Regions from separate parts of the Streptococcus vulneris genome, predicted to be linked through region 1. Evidence: riboswitches for the same ligand, from Rfam matches in the RefSeq annotation. Region 1 holds a riboswitch; the other holds the start of a gene.
The links. A riboswitch is a leader RNA that binds a small molecule or an ion and turns the genes downstream of it on or off. The one in region 1 is predicted to bind thiamine pyrophosphate.

Region 1 (8,105 bases):
ATTTTGGTGATTTTTACTTGTCTAGTAATCGGGATCATTGCTGGTAGTGCTATTGGTATTAGCTATCACCATAACAAGACTCAAGATCTGAGAAGCCGCATTGCTGAAGCAGAAGCGACTATCAATATAAAAGACAGGGAGCTTGTCCAGTACGAGGAACAGGTGCAACAATTAAAACAGGAAGCCAAACAATAAGTGTAGAAATCATAACCACCCGTGAAAACGGGTGGTTTTTTGTCTCGCACCTAACGGAGCGAGACGGACTGAAAGTCGCATAAATACAAAAAAGATCGAATTGCTCCGATCTTTTTAAGTTTCACTCCAAGAATGTTTAGATAAAAAATTTGATAATAGAATTACCTACTTCATACGATAAAAATCAATCACTAGACCAGCAGGCCCTTTAACTAATAAGGACTCTGTTCCCCAATCGGTTACAGTTGGTCCGTTTAAAACCTGGATACCAAGTTCTTTCAACCGTTGGTAATTCTGGTCTACATCCTCAACCTCGATATGAAGAATGATTCCTGACTGAAAATCTTCCAAAGGAATCAAATGATTTTGGGACAACATCAGACAGTGACTGCCAATCGTAAACTGAGCAAAACTGTCATCAACATAATCGGGCTTTTTATCCAAAATACGCTCCAAGTCAGCACAGACTTGGGGAACATCTGAAACGATAATATCTAATTGATTTAAATTCATTTACTATCCTCCATAAAAAGACCGGATTGCTCCGATCTTTTTAAGTTCCACGAAGGAATTATTTAATTGCGCGTGATTGCAATCCTTCTTCTTCCAAGAAGAGGCGGAATGGTACGAGTTCTTCTGCTTCGTATTTTTCCTTGAAGTCTTTGATTGCTTCTTCTGAGTGAAGTTTTGGATCCAATTCAAGTACTTCTACTGGAAGTGGACGGTGTGGAGTGATGCGAGCATCGATCACAACAGTTTTACCTTCTTTGTTGAGTTTAACAGCTTCTGCAACAACTGCATCGATGTCTTCGATACGGTCAACTGTAAATCCTACAGCACCTTGAGCTTCAGCGATTTTCGCATAGTCAGCATTAGGGAAGTCACAACCAAACAAGTGTTTGTTTGTGTCTTCGTATTTGTCCTTGATGAAGGCATATTTACCATTTGAGAAGACAACGTTGATAACTGGAAGGTCGTATTGAACGTTTGTGATAACGTCTGGGTAGCACATGTTGAATGCACCGTCACCCATGATGTTCCATACTTGGCGATCTGGATTGTCTTTCTTAGCAGCGATACCACCAGGAAGGGCAATACCCATTGTCGCAAAGAGTGGAGATGTACGCCACATGTTCTTAGGTGTCATGTGAAGGTGACGAGTAGATGTTTGAGTAGTGTCACCTACGTCGATTGAGTAGATAGCGTCTTGATCAGCATGTTTGTTGATTGCATTGTAAACTTGATACAATTGCAATTCACCCTCAGTTTTACCTTCGATTTTGTTCATGTAATCACGCCAGTTTTGGTTGTTCTTAACGTTTGCACGCCACCATGGAGTAGATTCAACTGGGTTCACTTTGTCAAGGATAGCTTTAGCTGCTTGACCTGCATCACCAAGGATTGAAGCGTCTAGGGCATGACGTTTACCAAGTTTGTAAGGGTCGATATCCACTTGGATGAATTTTTCAGTATTCTTGAATGCTTGGTAAACTTCAGCAAATGGGAAGTTTGAACCAAGGAAAAGAACTGTGTCTGCTTCAAAGACCACTTCGTTGGCTGGCTTCCAACCAACACGGTAAGCAGAACCTGTCAAACCTTCATAGTTCCATTCAAAGGCTTCAAAGTTTTTACCAGTTGTGATGATTGGTGCTTTGATTTTACGTGACAATTCAGTAATCACTTCACCAGCTTTAACACCACCGTAACCAGCATAGATAACTGGACGTTCAGCATTGTTCAAGATTTCAACAGCTTTGTCGATTTCAACTTCGTTCAAAGCAGGAGCGATGAATGAACGTTCGTATGAACCTGAACCGTAGTATGAATTTTCGTCGATTTCTTGGAAACCGAAGTTTACTGGGATTTCAACAACAGCTGGACCTTTTTTAGAAACTGCAGCACGGCAAGCTTCGTCGATTACTTTTGGCAATTGCTCAGCGTAAGCTACACGTTTGTTGTATACAGCGATACCGTTGTACATTGGGTTTTGGTTCAATTCTTGGAAAGCATCCATGTTGAGTTCGTTAACTGGACGTGATCCAAGGATTGCTAGGAATGGAGTGTTATCCATAGCTGCATCGTAAACACCGTTAATCAAGTGAGTCGCACCTGGACCACCTGAACCAACTGCAACCCCGATTGAGCCGCCGAATTTAGCTTGCATAACCGCTGCAAGAGCACCTGTTTCTTCGTGACGAACTTGCAAGAAGCGGATATCTTTGTCTTCAGCCAAAGCATCCATCAATGAGCTGAGTGTTCCTGATGGGATACCGTAGATTGTGTCTACGCCCCATGTTTTCAATACATTAAGCATTGCTGCAGATGCAGTAATTTTCCCTTGAGTCATAATGATAACTCTCCTTCAAATATTTTTAAATCTACTAAAAAAGGTTTCATATAGTTTTTGAAAACGTTTCAGTAAATTTTTACAATACTAATTTATCACATTTATTTTGACTTTACTAAGAATCTGCTCAGAAGTTTTTATTCTCTATTACAGTACAGTTTGAAAACGTTTTTAGCTTCTGTTTTATAATAAAAAAGCGAGCAAGCCCGCTTTTAGTCTATTTTACTAAAGTTTAGTAAGAGTGAACTAGTCAGAACAGATACAGAACTAAAGGCCATGGCTAGACCAGCTAGTTCTGGATTGAGGGCCAGTCCAACACCAGAAAAGACTCCTGCTGCAATCGGAATTCCGGCGACATTGTAGATAAAGGCCCAGAAAAGATTGAGCAGAATTCGATTAAAGGTTTTCTTACTCATGTCAAAGGCACGAACCACTCCTAGGAGGTTATTAGTTGTCAACACCAAATCTGCTGACTCGATGGCAATATCTGTTCCAGCTCCCATAGCAATCCCCACATCTGCTACACTGAGGGCAGGAGCGTCATTGATACCGTCACCAACAAAGGCTACTTTTCCAGTCACTTGTAGTTTATGGATTTCATGGGCTTTTTCTTCTGGTAAGACACCTGCAATGACCTCTTCGATTCCGATCTGATCGGCAATAGCACGCGCCACACCTGCATTGTCTCCTGTTAGCATGACTGTTTTAAGGCCTCGTTTTTTCAACTGACTGATGGCTAGCTTAGCATTTTCCTTAGGGATATCTTGCAAAGCAAGCAAGCCTTTGATTTCATTGTCCACAGCCAAAAACACAACTGTCTTAGCTTCTTTTTCCAGTTCTTCTAGTTTTTCTTGATAAGTGCTAGAAATGTTCATGCCATCCAGCATTTTAGCATTTCCAAGCAGAACTTGTTTTCCATTGATTTGCCCTGAAACACCTTTTCCGTGCCAGGCTTGGAAATTTTCAACAGTTTGAAGCTCAAGTCCAGCTTCACTCGCTCGTTTCACAACGGCTTCAGCCAGTGGGTGTTGAGAAGCTTCTTCCAAGGAAGCTGCCAATCCAAGCACTTCTACTTCGTCACCGATGATATCTGTGACCACAGGTTTCCCTTCAGTTAAAGTCCCTGTTTTATCAAAGACAATGGTTTGGACTTTCTGGATTTCCTGTAGAACCGTTCCATTTTTGAGGAGAACTCCCATCTTGGCACTGCGACCTGTCCCCACCATAAGGGCTGTCGGTGTTGCAAGTCCCAATGCACAAGGGCAGGCAATAATCAGAACTGCTACTCCATAGAGAAGCGAAGACACAAAGCTCGCTCCAAGCACAACTACACTATCCCTGAGCAAGACGAACCAAACCCAAAAGGTCACAATCCCTAAAATGACAACTGCTGGGACAAAAATCCCTGAAATTTTATCCGTCAAGTCCTGAATCGGCGCACGACTTGTCTGAGCTTTCTTCACAAAATCCACAATCTGAGCCAAAACAGTCTCTGAACCAACTTTTTCTGCTCTAAAAACAAGTGTTCCACTATTATTGATGGTTGAACCAATGACGGTATCTCCAACTGTCTTGTCCACAGGCAGACTCTCACCTGTCACCATAGACTCATCAATACTAGAGATACCTTCTACTACGACACCATCAACCGCAATCTTTTCACCGGGACGCACTCGAATCAGGTCACCTACCTTGACTTGCTCCAAAGGGACTTGAACATAGTTATCCTCACGCAAGACTTCTGCAGTTTTAGCTTGCAAGTCAAGTAATTTCTCCACAGCTTGGGAAGTATTTTTCCGCATTTTCTCCTCAAAAACGGCTCCCATAAGAACGAAGAAGAAGATAAATGCAGCACTTTCAAAGTAAACGGGGAGGCCAGCGAAGAGGGCAACTAAGCTATAGAAATAGGCCACTAGGGTTCCCAGAGCAACCAAGGTATCCATGTTGGCATTGTGCTTTTTAAAACTAGCCCAAGCACTTTGGATATAAGGACCACCTGCTACTAGCATAATCGGTGTTGTGGCTAAAAAGGTGCCCCAACGCATGACTTGGTGACTAATTCCTCCTGTCGACATCCCAATCATGAGGATCACAAGAGGCACAGTAAAGATACTAGTAATCCAAAAACGCTGGAGGAGTGATAGAGATTTTCGAGTCTTCTCAACAACTGTATAACTTCCCTTTTGCATCTTCATACCACAAGAAAATTCATGTTGACCTAATTCTTGAGGTGTAAAACGAATGACTTTCTCCTCATCTACGCCGATTGGCTCTAAGATGCCTTCTTCTTCAAACAGAATTTCCTTGTAACAGTTTGAAGGAGTTGCTCGATGAAAGGTAATCTCAGCTGGAATCCCTTTTTGAAGCTGTATATGAGCTGGATGGTAGCCTTTGTCTGCCGTGATACGGATTTTTTGAACACCATTTTCAAGACTTGCTTTTACAATTTCAGTCATATCATTCTCCTATTCTACAATCATCTTGCCGTGCATCATATTCATGCCACAAGAGAAACCATACTCTCCAGCCTGCTCAGGCGTGATTTCCACTACATACTCTTCACCCATTGGCAGGTTCGCATGTACACCAAAATCTGGAAAAACAATTTGGTCCAGACAGGGTGAAGGGTCCTTGCGGTCAAAGACAATGCGGGCTGGCACTGATTTCTTGAGGATAATCAACTCAGGCGTATAGCCCCCCATGACCTCCACTCGAATCTCTTGGTAGCCGTTTTTTTGCTGGGCTTTTTGTCCAGATTTTTCAGGCTTTTTGAAAAACCAAAACAAGATAAAGGCGATAAGGGTAATACAAACAATGGTTACAATACTATTTAACATGACGTCTCCTTTACATACAATTACATTTTACTTCTGTCACAGCGCTTGATTTCTTCTCAGAAATCACAGCTTCCAAGTCTTCCAAGTCATCCTTAGTAAAATCACATTCAGCAATCAAATCAGCCAACAAGTTCTTAATCCTACGGGAACAAACCTTGTCCTTGATATCTTGGACAAGCAAGTCTCGGCTTTGGTCTAGAGTTAAAAGCGCCGAATAAACAAAGAACTTGCCTTCTTTTTTCCTTGTCAAACACTCTTTCTCAACCAAACGAGCCAAAAGAGTTTGAATGGTTGACTTGGACCAGTCGAACCGCTCCGCCAGAACCCTTATCAAATCCGTACTAGTCTGCTCTCCTTGCATCCAAATAATCTTCATGACCTGCCATTCTGCATCTGAAATCTGCATAATCACACCTCCTAAATCTACATTTGTCGATTACAATTGTTAGTATACTCCTAAAATCTACATTTGTCAACTATGAAATTAATCTTTTCTTTGAAAATTTGAATTTTAACCATTTGATAAAGGATTTTCAGTCAAATCTTACTATATAAACTATAAAAATATGCTATACTAAAGAAAAAAGAAAACAACCACTAGGGGTGCGTAAAGCTGAGATTAACAACTGTTAGACCCTTTGACTCAATCTAGGTAATGCTAGCTGATGGAAGTGGAAATGATAATGGGGACTAGCAGTCTTCTATTGCCTTCCTGAAACGGACTAGCTTGTTCTTAAGAATACAAACTTCAGTTGGTTGGGAGGTTTTAGATGACTTATTTACCCGTTGCTTTGACCATTGCAGGGACTGACCCTAGTGGCGGTGCTGGCATTATGGCTGATTTAAAGTCATTCCAAGCTAGAGATGTCTATGGAATGGCCGTTGTGACCAGTCTTGTCGCTCAAAATACCAAAGGCGTTCAATTGATCGAGCACGTTTCTCCTCAAATGTTGAAATCCCAATTGGAGAGTGTCTTTTCGGATATCAAGCCTCAGGCTGTAAAAACTGGCATGTTGGCGACTACTGAAATTATGGAAATCATCCAGCCCTATCTTAAAGAGCTGGATTGTCCCTATGTTCTTGACCCTGTTATGGTCGCTACTAGTGGAGACACTCTGATTGATACCAGTGCCAGAACTTACCTAAAAACAAACCTACTTCCCCTTGCAACCATTATCACTCCGAATCTTCCTGAGGCAGAAGAGATTGTTGGTTTTTCAATCCATGATCCTGAAGACATGCAGCGTGCTGGTCGCCTGATTTTAAAAGAATTTGGTCCTCAGTCTGTTGTTATTAAAGGTGGGCATCTCGAAGGCGGTGCCAAGGATTTCCTCTTTACCAAGGAGGACCAATTTGTCTGGGAAAGTCCACGAATTCAAACCTGTCATACACATGGTACTGGATGTACCTTTGCTGCAGTGATTACTGCTGAACTAGCCAAGGGGAAAACCCTCTATCAAGCAGTCGATAAAGCCAAGGCCTTTATCACGAAAGCCATCCAAGATGCCCCTCAACTCGGTCATGGTTCTGGCCCAGTCAACCATACAAGCTTTAAAGATTAAAAAAACTCTCTAGTTCCCACTTTAAGGGAATTAGAGAGTTTTTATACTCTTCGAAAATCTCTTCAAACTAGGTCAGCTTTATCAGCAACCTCAAAGCTGTGATTTGAGAAACCTGCGGCTAGCTTCCTAGTTTACTCTTTGATTTTCATTGAGTATTAATTAGAAAATAATATCATCCAACTTTTTTAAAAAAGCTTGTGTTTTTGCCTCTATATCTTCTGCCTGCATCAGATCGCGTACGACTGCTACTCCAGCTATACCCGTGCCGATAAGTTGGTCAATGTTCTCTGATGTCAAGCCGCCAATGGCAACTACTGGAATGGCAACCCTTTGGCAAATTGTCTTCAAGGTTGAAATCAGAGTGATGGGTGCATTTTCCTTGGTCGTAGTCGGGAAAATGGCTCCTGTCCCCAAGTAATCTGCTCCCCCTTCTTCTGCCTCGAGGGCTCTTTTTACAGTTTTAGCTGTGACACCGAGGATTTTTTCAGGACCTAGGACTTTGCGGGCAACCGAAACTGGTAGTTCATCGTCTCCAATATGCAGACCAGCAGCATCAACCGCAAGACAAACATCCAAACGATCATCGATTATCAAGGGTACCTGATAGGCATCTGTTATTTCCTTGACTTGTTTTGCCAGTTGATAATATTGATTGGTTGTGAGATTTTTTTCTCGCAATTGGACTATGGTAACCCCTGAAAGGCAAGCCCTCTCAATCTTTTCAAGAAAGCTTTCCAAGGAATCTTGGTAGCGATTGGTTACCAGATACAGTCTAAGCGCCTCTCTATTCATAAACATCTCCTTTGATAGCATCTAGCCAGTTTTCATCTCTTTTGAGGAGCGAAAGCTGATTGAGTACTTGGTAACGAAAATCTTCCAATCCCATTCCTTGAACAACTATTCTCTCAGCGGAGATATTAAGATAAGAGACCGCTAGACACGAAGCTATAAAGCCAGTCCTTCCTTGGCTGAGAAAAACGGCGGTCAAGGCTCCAACCAAGTCTCCTGTCCCTGTTATCCAGTCTAATTCTGCACAGCCATTTCCCAGTACAGCGACCTGATTCTTCGAAACGATGAGGTCCTTGGGGCCTGTGACTAAGAATGACATACCTGGATAAAGCTGACACCAGTCTTTCAAGACTTGAAGTAAATCCTCAGTTTCTT
Region 2 (8,105 bases), on a different contig from region 1:
GGTTGAGCCGAGTCATATTTTGGTGGCTTTTGATGCGGGTAAGACGACCTTCCGTACAGAGATGTATGCGGACTATAAGGGTGGTCGGGCTAAGACTCCTGATGAGTTTCGTGAGCAATTTCCCTTCATTCGTGAGTTGCTGGATCATATGGGGATTCGTCATTATGAGTTGGCTCAGTATGAGGCGGATGACATCATTGGGACGCTGGATAAACTAGCTGAGCAGGATGGTTTTGATATTACCATTGTCAGTGGGGACAAGGACTTGATTCAGCTGACGGATGAGCATACGGTGGTTGAGATTTCCAAGAAAGGTGTGGCTGAGTTTGAGGCCTTTACGCCAGAATATCTTATGGAAAAGATGGGCATCACACCGACTCAGTTTATCGATCTCAAGGCGCTCATGGGTGATAAGTCGGATAATATCCCTGGGGTGACCAAAATCGGTGAAAAGACGGGTATCAAGCTCTTGCTGGAGCATGGTTCGCTTGAGGGGATTTATGAAAATATTGATGGGATGAAGGCTTCTAAGATGAAGGAAAATCTCATCCATGATAAGGAACAGGCCTTTTTGTCGAAAACACTGGCGACCATTGATACCAAGGCACCGATTGAGATTGGTTTGGATGATTTGGTCTATAGTGGTCCAGATGTGGAAAATCTTGGGAAATTCTACGATGAGATGGGCTTCAAACAGCTCAAGCAGGCTTTAAATGTGTCGTCAGCTGATGTGACTGAGAGTTTGGACTTTACTATTGTTGACCAAGTCTGTCAAGACATGCTGAATGAAGAATCTATCTTCCATTTTGAGCTTTTTGGTGAGAATTACCATACGGATGATTTGGTTGGATTTGCCTGGTCTTGTGGGGATAAGCTCTATGCTACAGATAAACTTGAACTTTTGCAAGAGCCTATTTTCAAGGATTTTTTAGAAAAAACACATCTGAGAGTTTATGATTTTAAAAAGGCCAAAGTTCTCTTGAATCGTTTTGGTGTAGATTTACAGGCGCCTGCTTTTGATAGCCGTTTGGCTAAATACCTCCTTTCGACTGTGGAGGACAATGAAATTGCGACTATTGCTAGTCTTTATGGTCAGACTTACTTGGTCGATGATGAGACCTTCTACGGTAAGGGTGTCAAGAGAGCCATTCCTGCACGTGAGAAATTCTTGGAGCATTTAGCTCGTAAGCTTGCAGTTTTGGTCGAAACAGAGCCTATTTTGCTTGAAAAACTCAGCGAAAATGGGCAATTAGAGCTTCTTTATGATATGGAGCAACCTCTGGCTTTTGTCCTTGCCAAGATGGAAATTGCTGGGATTACGGTCAAGAAAGAGACCTTGCTTGAGATGCAGGCTGAAAATGAGCTTGTCATTGAAAAACTGACTCAGGAGATTTATGAACTGGCTGGTGAGGAGTTTAATATTAACTCGCCTAAGCAGTTGGGCGTGCTTCTCTTTGAAAAATTGGGACTTCCTCTAGAATACACTAAGAAAACCAAGACAGGTTACTCGACAGCGGTGGATGTCTTGGAGCGTCTAGCTCCTATTGCACCGATTGTTAAGAAAATCCTGGATTACCGTCAGATTGCCAAGATTCAATCTACTTATGTGATTGGCTTGCAGGACTGGATTTTGGCTGATGGCAAGATTCATACTCGCTATGTGCAGGATTTGACCCAGACTGGGCGTCTGTCTAGTGTGGATCCAAACTTGCAAAATATTCCTGTGCGATTGGAACAAGGCCGTCTCATTCGTAAGGCTTTTGTGCCTGAGTGGGAGGATAGTGTACTTCTCAGCTCCGACTATTCACAGATTGAATTGCGTGTTTTGGCGCATATTTCTAAAGACGAGCACTTGATTAAGGCTTTTCAAGAGGGGGCAGATATCCATACTTCGACAGCCATGCGGGTCTTTGGCATTGAGCATCCTGAGGATGTGACTCCAAACGACCGTCGCAATGCCAAGGCAGTCAACTTTGGAGTGGTTTACGGGATTTCCGACTTTGGCTTGTCTAATAATTTGGGCATTAGCCGTAAGGAGGCCAAGGCTTACATTGATACCTACTTTGAACGTTTCCCAGGTATTAAAAACTATATGGATGAAGTGGTGCGTGAGGCGCGTGATAAGGGCTATGTAGAGACCCTCTTCAAGCGTCGTCGTGAGTTGCCGGATATCAATTCGCGTAACTTTAACATTCGTGGTTTTGCTGAGAGAACTGCCATTAACTCACCTATCCAGGGTTCGGCAGCAGATATTCTCAAGATTGCCATGATTCAGCTAGATAAAGCCTTGGTTGCAGGTGGTTATCAGACTAAGATGCTGTTGCAAGTGCACGATGAAATCGTCCTTGAAGTGCCTAAATCGGAACTAGCAGAGATGAAAAAATTGGTCAAACAAACCATGGAAGAAGCCATCCAACTCAGTGTTCCCCTCATCGCAGATGAAAATGAAGGTGCAACCTGGTACGAGGCTAAATAAAAAAGCTATATAGAGTTTGAAGCATTTGTTTTCAAACTCTTTTTCATGTTTTTCTGTAAGCAGTTTCCTTGACATTTTTTTTGTTTTACGCTATCATATGTCCATATAATATATGGGAGTCTGTGTACAGTCTGAGAGGAAGTGTTAAACTTCGACCGCACCTGATCTGGGTAATGCCAGCGTAGGGAACGATACTTAGTCTAATCTTGACCTTTTCCATATATGGTAAAGGTTTTTCTTTTTGTCAAAGGAAAACGAGAAGAGGAGGTTCTTATGAAAGCAAGCATAGCCTTGCAAGTTTTACCCTTGGCACAGGGAATTGATCGGATTGCTGTTATTGATCAGGTCATTGCTTATCTGCAAGCTCAAGAAGTAACTATGGTGGTGACACCATTTGAAACGGTCTTGGAAGGGGAGTTTGATGAGCTCATGCGCATTCTCAAAGAAGCGCTAGAGGTAGCAGGGCAAGAGGCAGACAATGTCTTTGCCAATGTTAAAATAAATGTAGGAGAGATATTAAGTATTGATGAGAAACTTGAAAAGTATACTGAGACGACACATTAGTCTATTGGGCTTTCTAGGAGTCTTGTCAATCTGGCAGCTAGCAGGTTTGCTTAAACTTCTCCCCAAGTTTATCCTGCCGACACCTCTTGAAATTCTCCAGGCCTTTGTTCGTGATAGAGAATTTCTCTGGCACCATAGCTGGGCGACCTTGAGAGTGGCTTTGCTGGGGTTGGTTCTGGGAGTTTTGATTGCCTGTCTCATGGCTGTGCTTATGGATAGTTTGACTTGGCTTAACGATCTGATTTACCCTATGATGGTGGTTGTTCAGACCATTCCGACCATTGCCATAGCTCCTATCCTGGTCTTGTGGCTCGGTTATGGGATTTTACCCAAGATTGTCTTGATTATCTTGACGACTACTTTTCCTATCATCGTTAGCATTTTGGACGGTTTTAGGCATTGTGACAAGGATATGCTGACCTTGTTTAGTCTGATGCGGGCCAAACCTTGGCAAATTCTGTGGCATTTTAAAATCCCAGTCAGCCTGCCTTACTTTTATGCAGGTCTGAGGGTCAGTGTCTCCTACGCCTTCATCACAACAGTGGTATCTGAGTGGTTGGGAGGCTTTGAAGGACTAGGTGTCTACATGATTCAGTCCAAGAAACTGTTTCAGTATGATACCATGTTTGCTATTATTATTCTGGTATCGATTATCAGTCTTCTTGGTATGAAGTTGGTCGATATTAGTGAAAAATATGTTATTAAATGGAAACGTTCATAAGAAAAAGGATGTTTCTGAAAAAGAAAAGAGGAAATTGAAATGAAGAAAACATGGAAAGTGTTTTTAACGCTTGTGACAGCTCTTGTAGCTGTTGTGCTTGTTGCCTGTGGTCAAGGAACTGCTTCTAAGGACAATAAGGAAGCAGAACTCAAGAAGATTGACTTTATCCTAGACTGGACGCCAAATACCAACCACACAGGGCTTTATGTTGCTAAGGAAAAAGGTTATTTCAAAGAAGCTGGAGTGGATGTTGATTTGAAATTGCCACCAGAAGAAAGTTCTTCTGACTTGGTTATCAATGGTAAGGCACCGTTTGCAGTCTATTTCCAAGATTATATGGCTAAAAAATTGGAAAAAGGAGCAGGAATTACTGCCGTTGCAGCTATCGTAGAACACAATACATCAGGAATCATTTCTCGTAAATCTGACAATGTAGCTAGTCCAAAAGACTTGGTTGGTAAGAAATACGGAACTTGGAATGACCCAACTGAACTTGCTATGTTGAAGACCTTGGTAGAATCACAAGGTGGAGACTTTGAGAAGGTCGAAAAAGTACCAAACAACGATTCAAACTCAATCACACCGATTGCCAATGGAGTTTTTGACACTGCTTGGATTTACTACGGTTGGGATGGTATCCTTGCAAAATCTCAAGGAGTAGAGGCTAACTTCATGTACTTGAAAGACTACGTCAAGGAGTTTGACTACTACTCACCAGTTATCATCGCAAACAACGACTATTTGAAAGACAATAAAGAAGAAGCTCGTAAAGTCATCCAAGCTATCAAAAAAGGCTACCAATATGCCATGGAGCATCCAGAGGAAGCAGCAGATATCCTCATTAAGAATGCACCTGAACTCAAGGAAAAACGTGACTTTGTCATCGAATCTCAAAAATACTTGTCAAAAGAATACGCAAGCGACAAGGAAAAATGGGGGCAATTTGACGCAGCTCGTTGGAATGCCTTCTACAAATGGGATAAAGAAAATGGTATCCTAAAAGAAGACTTGACAGACAAAGGCTTTACCAATGAATTTGTGAAATAATGACAGAAATTAGACTAGAACACGTCAGTTATGCCTACGGACAAGATAGAATTTTAGAAGACATCAACCTGCAGGTGACTTCAGGTGAAGTGGTTTCTATCCTAGGCCCAAGTGGTGTTGGGAAAACCACCCTCTTTAACCTAATCGCTGGGATTTTAGAAGTTCAGTCAGGGAGAATTGTCCTTGATGGGGAGGAAAATCCTAAGGGGCGCGTGAGTTATATGTTGCAAAAGGATCTCCTCTTGGAGCATAAGACAGTCCTTGGCAATATCATCCTGCCCCTCTTGATTCAAAAGGTTGATAAGGCAGAAGCCATTGCTCGAGCGGATGAAATTCTTGCGACTTTCCAGTTGACAGCTATAAGAGATAAATACCCTCATGAACTCAGTGGTGGGATGCGCCAGCGTGTAGCCTTGCTTCGTACCTACCTTTTCGGGCACAAGCTATTTCTCCTAGATGAGGCCTTTAGCGCCTTGGATGAGATGACTAAGATGGAACTCCATGCTTGGTATCTGGAGATTCACAAGCAGTTGCAACTAACAACCTTGATCATTACGCATAGTATCGAGGAGGCCCTCAATCTCAGTGACCGCATCTATATCTTGAAAAATCGTCCTGGGCAAATTGTTTCAGAAATTAAACTAGATTGGTCCGAAGATGAGGACAAGGAAGTTCAAAAGATTGTCTACAAACGTCAAATCTTGGCAGAATTAGGCTTAGATAAGTAGAAAAATAGGGAGTTGGTGAAGATTATCCTTTACCAACGCCCTTTTTCTTTTAAAAATGAGAAAATTTCGGTATAATAGTCAAAGATAGTCAAGGTTTAAAGAGAGAGGTGGGTTTGTAATGAGATTTAAAAATACATCGGATCATATTGAGGCCTACATCAAGGCGATTTTAGATCAATCTGGAATTGTGGAGTTGCAACGGAGTCAGTTGGCAGATACCTTCCAGGTTGTTCCTAGTCAGATTAACTATGTGATCAAGACGCGCTTTACTGAAAGTAGAGGCTACTTGGTTGAAAGTAAACGTGGTGGCGGAGGCTACATTCGTATAGGACGGATTGAGTTTTCTAGTCATCATGAAATGCTCAGGGATCTGCTTTACTCAATTGGTGAGCGGGTCAGTCAAGAAATTTATGAGGATATTCTGCAGCTTTTGGTTGAGCAGGAATTGATGACCAAGCAGGAGATGAATTTGCTGGTGGCAGTAGCTTTGGATCGCGTTCTAGGAGAAGAAGCTCCAGTTGTTCGTGCTAATATGCTAAGACAGGTCATACAAGAGGTAGATAGAAAAGGGAAGTAAGATGAACTATTCAAAAGCATTGAATGAATGTATCGAAAGTGCCTACATGGTTGCAGGCCATTTTGGAGCTCGTTACCTAGAGTCTTGGCACTTGTTGATTGCCATGTCCAATCACAGTTATAGTGTGGCAGGGGCGACTTTAAATGATTATCCATATGAGATGGACCGTTTAGAAGAAGTCGCTTTGGAACTGACTGAAACGGACTATAGCCAGGATGAAACCTTTACGGAATTGCCGTTTTCTCATCGTTTACAGGTTCTTTTTGATGAAGCGGAATATGTGGCGTCAGTGGTCCATTCTAAGGTGCTAGGGACGGAGCACGTCCTTTATGCGATTTTACATGATGGCAATGCCTTGGCGACTCGTATCTTGGAGAGGGCTGGTTTTTCTTATGAAGACAAGAAAGATCAGGTTAAGATTGCTGCCCTACGTCGAAATCTAGAAGAACGGGCAGGCTGGACTCGTGAAGATCTCAAGGCTTTACGACAACGACATCGTACAGTAGCTGATAAGCAAAATTCTATGGCTAATATGATGGGCATGCCCCAGACTCCGAGTGGTGGTCTCGAGGACTATACGCATGATTTGACAGAGCAAGCTCGTTCTGGCAAGTTAGAACCAGTCATCGGTCGGGACAAAGAAATCTCACGTATGATTCAAATTTTGAGTCGGAAAACCAAGAATAATCCTGTCTTGGTTGGAGATGCGGGTGTCGGGAAAACTGCTCTGGCGCTTGGTCTCGCCCAGCGTATTGCTAGTGGTGATGTACCTGCAGAAATGGCTAAGATGCGCGTGTTGGAGCTTGATTTGATGAATGTCGTTGCAGGGACACGCTTCCGTGGTGACTTTGAAGAGCGCATGAACAATATCATCAAGGATATTGAAGAAGATGGCCAAGTCATCCTCTTTATCGATGAACTCCACACTATCATGGGTTCTGGGAGCGGTATTGATTCAACTTTGGATGCGGCCAATATCTTGAAACCAGCTTTGGCGCGTGGAACTTTGAGAACGGTTGGTGCCACCACTCAGGAAGAATACCAAAAACACATCGAAAAAGATGCGGCCCTTTCTCGTCGATTCGCCAAAGTGACGATCGAAGAGCCAAGCGTGGCAGACAGCATGACCATTTTACAAGGTTTGAAGGCGACTTATGAGAAACATCACCGTGTGCAAATCACAGATGAAGCGGTCGAAACAGCTGTCAAGATGGCGCATCGTTACTTGACTAGCCGTCACTTGCCAGACTCTGCTATCGATCTCTTGGACGAAGCAGCAGCAACAGTGCAAAATAAGGCTAAGCATGTAAAAGCAGACGATTCTGACTTAAGTCCAGCTGACAAGGCCCTGATGGATGGTAAGTGGAAACAGGCAGCTCAGTTAATCGCAAAAGAAGAGGAAGTGCCTGTCTATAAAGACTTGGTGACAGAGTCTGATATTTTGACCACCTTGAGTCGCTTGTCAGGTATTCCAGTCCAAAAACTGACTCAGACTGATGCTAAGAAATACCTAAACTTGGAAGCTGAATTGCACAAACGTGTCATCGGGCAAGATCAAGCAGTTTCAAGCATTAGCCGTGCGATTCGCCGCAACCAGTCAGGGATTCGCAGTCATAAGCGTCCGATTGGTTCCTTTATGTTCTTAGGGCCTACAGGTGTCGGTAAGACCGAATTGGCTAAGGCTCTAGCAGAAGTTCTTTTTGATGATGAATCAGCTCTGATCCGCTTTGATATGAGTGAATATATGGAGAAATTTGCAGCCAGCCGTCTCAATGGAGCTCCTCCGGGCTATGTGGGTTATGAAGAAGGTGGGGAGTTGACCGAGAAGGTTCGCAACAAACCCTATTCCGTTCTCCTCTTTGACGAAGTAGAAAAGGCCCACCCAGACATCTTTAATGTCCTCTTGCAGGTCTTGGATGACGGTGTCTTGACAGATAGTAAGGGACGCAAGGTCGATTTTTCAAATACCATTATCATCATGACATCGAACCT

Region 2: linked by a shared signal. The riboswitch ahead of KUA57_RS02315 (thiamine-binding protein) and the one ahead of thiD (bifunctional hydroxymethylpyrimidine kinase/phosphomethylpyrimidine kinase) in region 1 are both predicted to bind thiamine pyrophosphate.

What each region holds. Positions count from the first base shown of each region.
Region 1 is NZ_JAHUZC010000012.1:40,518-48,622, forward strand. It holds gene KUA57_RS08220 (lipopolysaccharide assembly protein LapA domain-containing protein) at 1-195, shown strand, start outside; gene KUA57_RS08225 (VOC family protein) at 361-708, opposite strand; gene spxB (pyruvate oxidase) at 767-2,542, opposite strand; gene KUA57_RS08235 (heavy metal translocating P-type ATPase) at 2,755-4,998, opposite strand; gene KUA57_RS08240 (cupredoxin domain-containing protein) at 5,008-5,379, opposite strand; gene KUA57_RS08245 (CopY/TcrY family copper transport repressor) at 5,390-5,785, opposite strand; TPP riboswitch at 5,969-6,066, shown strand; gene thiD (bifunctional hydroxymethylpyrimidine kinase/phosphomethylpyrimidine kinase) at 6,150-6,941, shown strand; gene thiE (thiamine phosphate synthase) at 7,101-7,733, opposite strand; gene thiM (hydroxyethylthiazole kinase) at 7,726-8,105, opposite strand, start outside.
Region 2 is NZ_JAHUZC010000002.1:59,110-67,214, forward strand. It holds gene polA (DNA polymerase I) at 1-2,476, shown strand, start outside; TPP riboswitch at 2,579-2,681, shown strand; gene KUA57_RS02315 (thiamine-binding protein) at 2,750-3,040, shown strand; gene KUA57_RS02320 (ABC transporter permease) at 3,003-3,761, shown strand; gene KUA57_RS02325 (ABC transporter substrate-binding protein) at 3,801-4,808, shown strand; gene KUA57_RS02330 (ABC transporter ATP-binding protein) at 4,808-5,536, shown strand; gene KUA57_RS02335 (CtsR family transcriptional regulator) at 5,655-6,113, shown strand; gene KUA57_RS02340 (ATP-dependent Clp protease ATP-binding subunit) at 6,115-8,105, shown strand, end outside.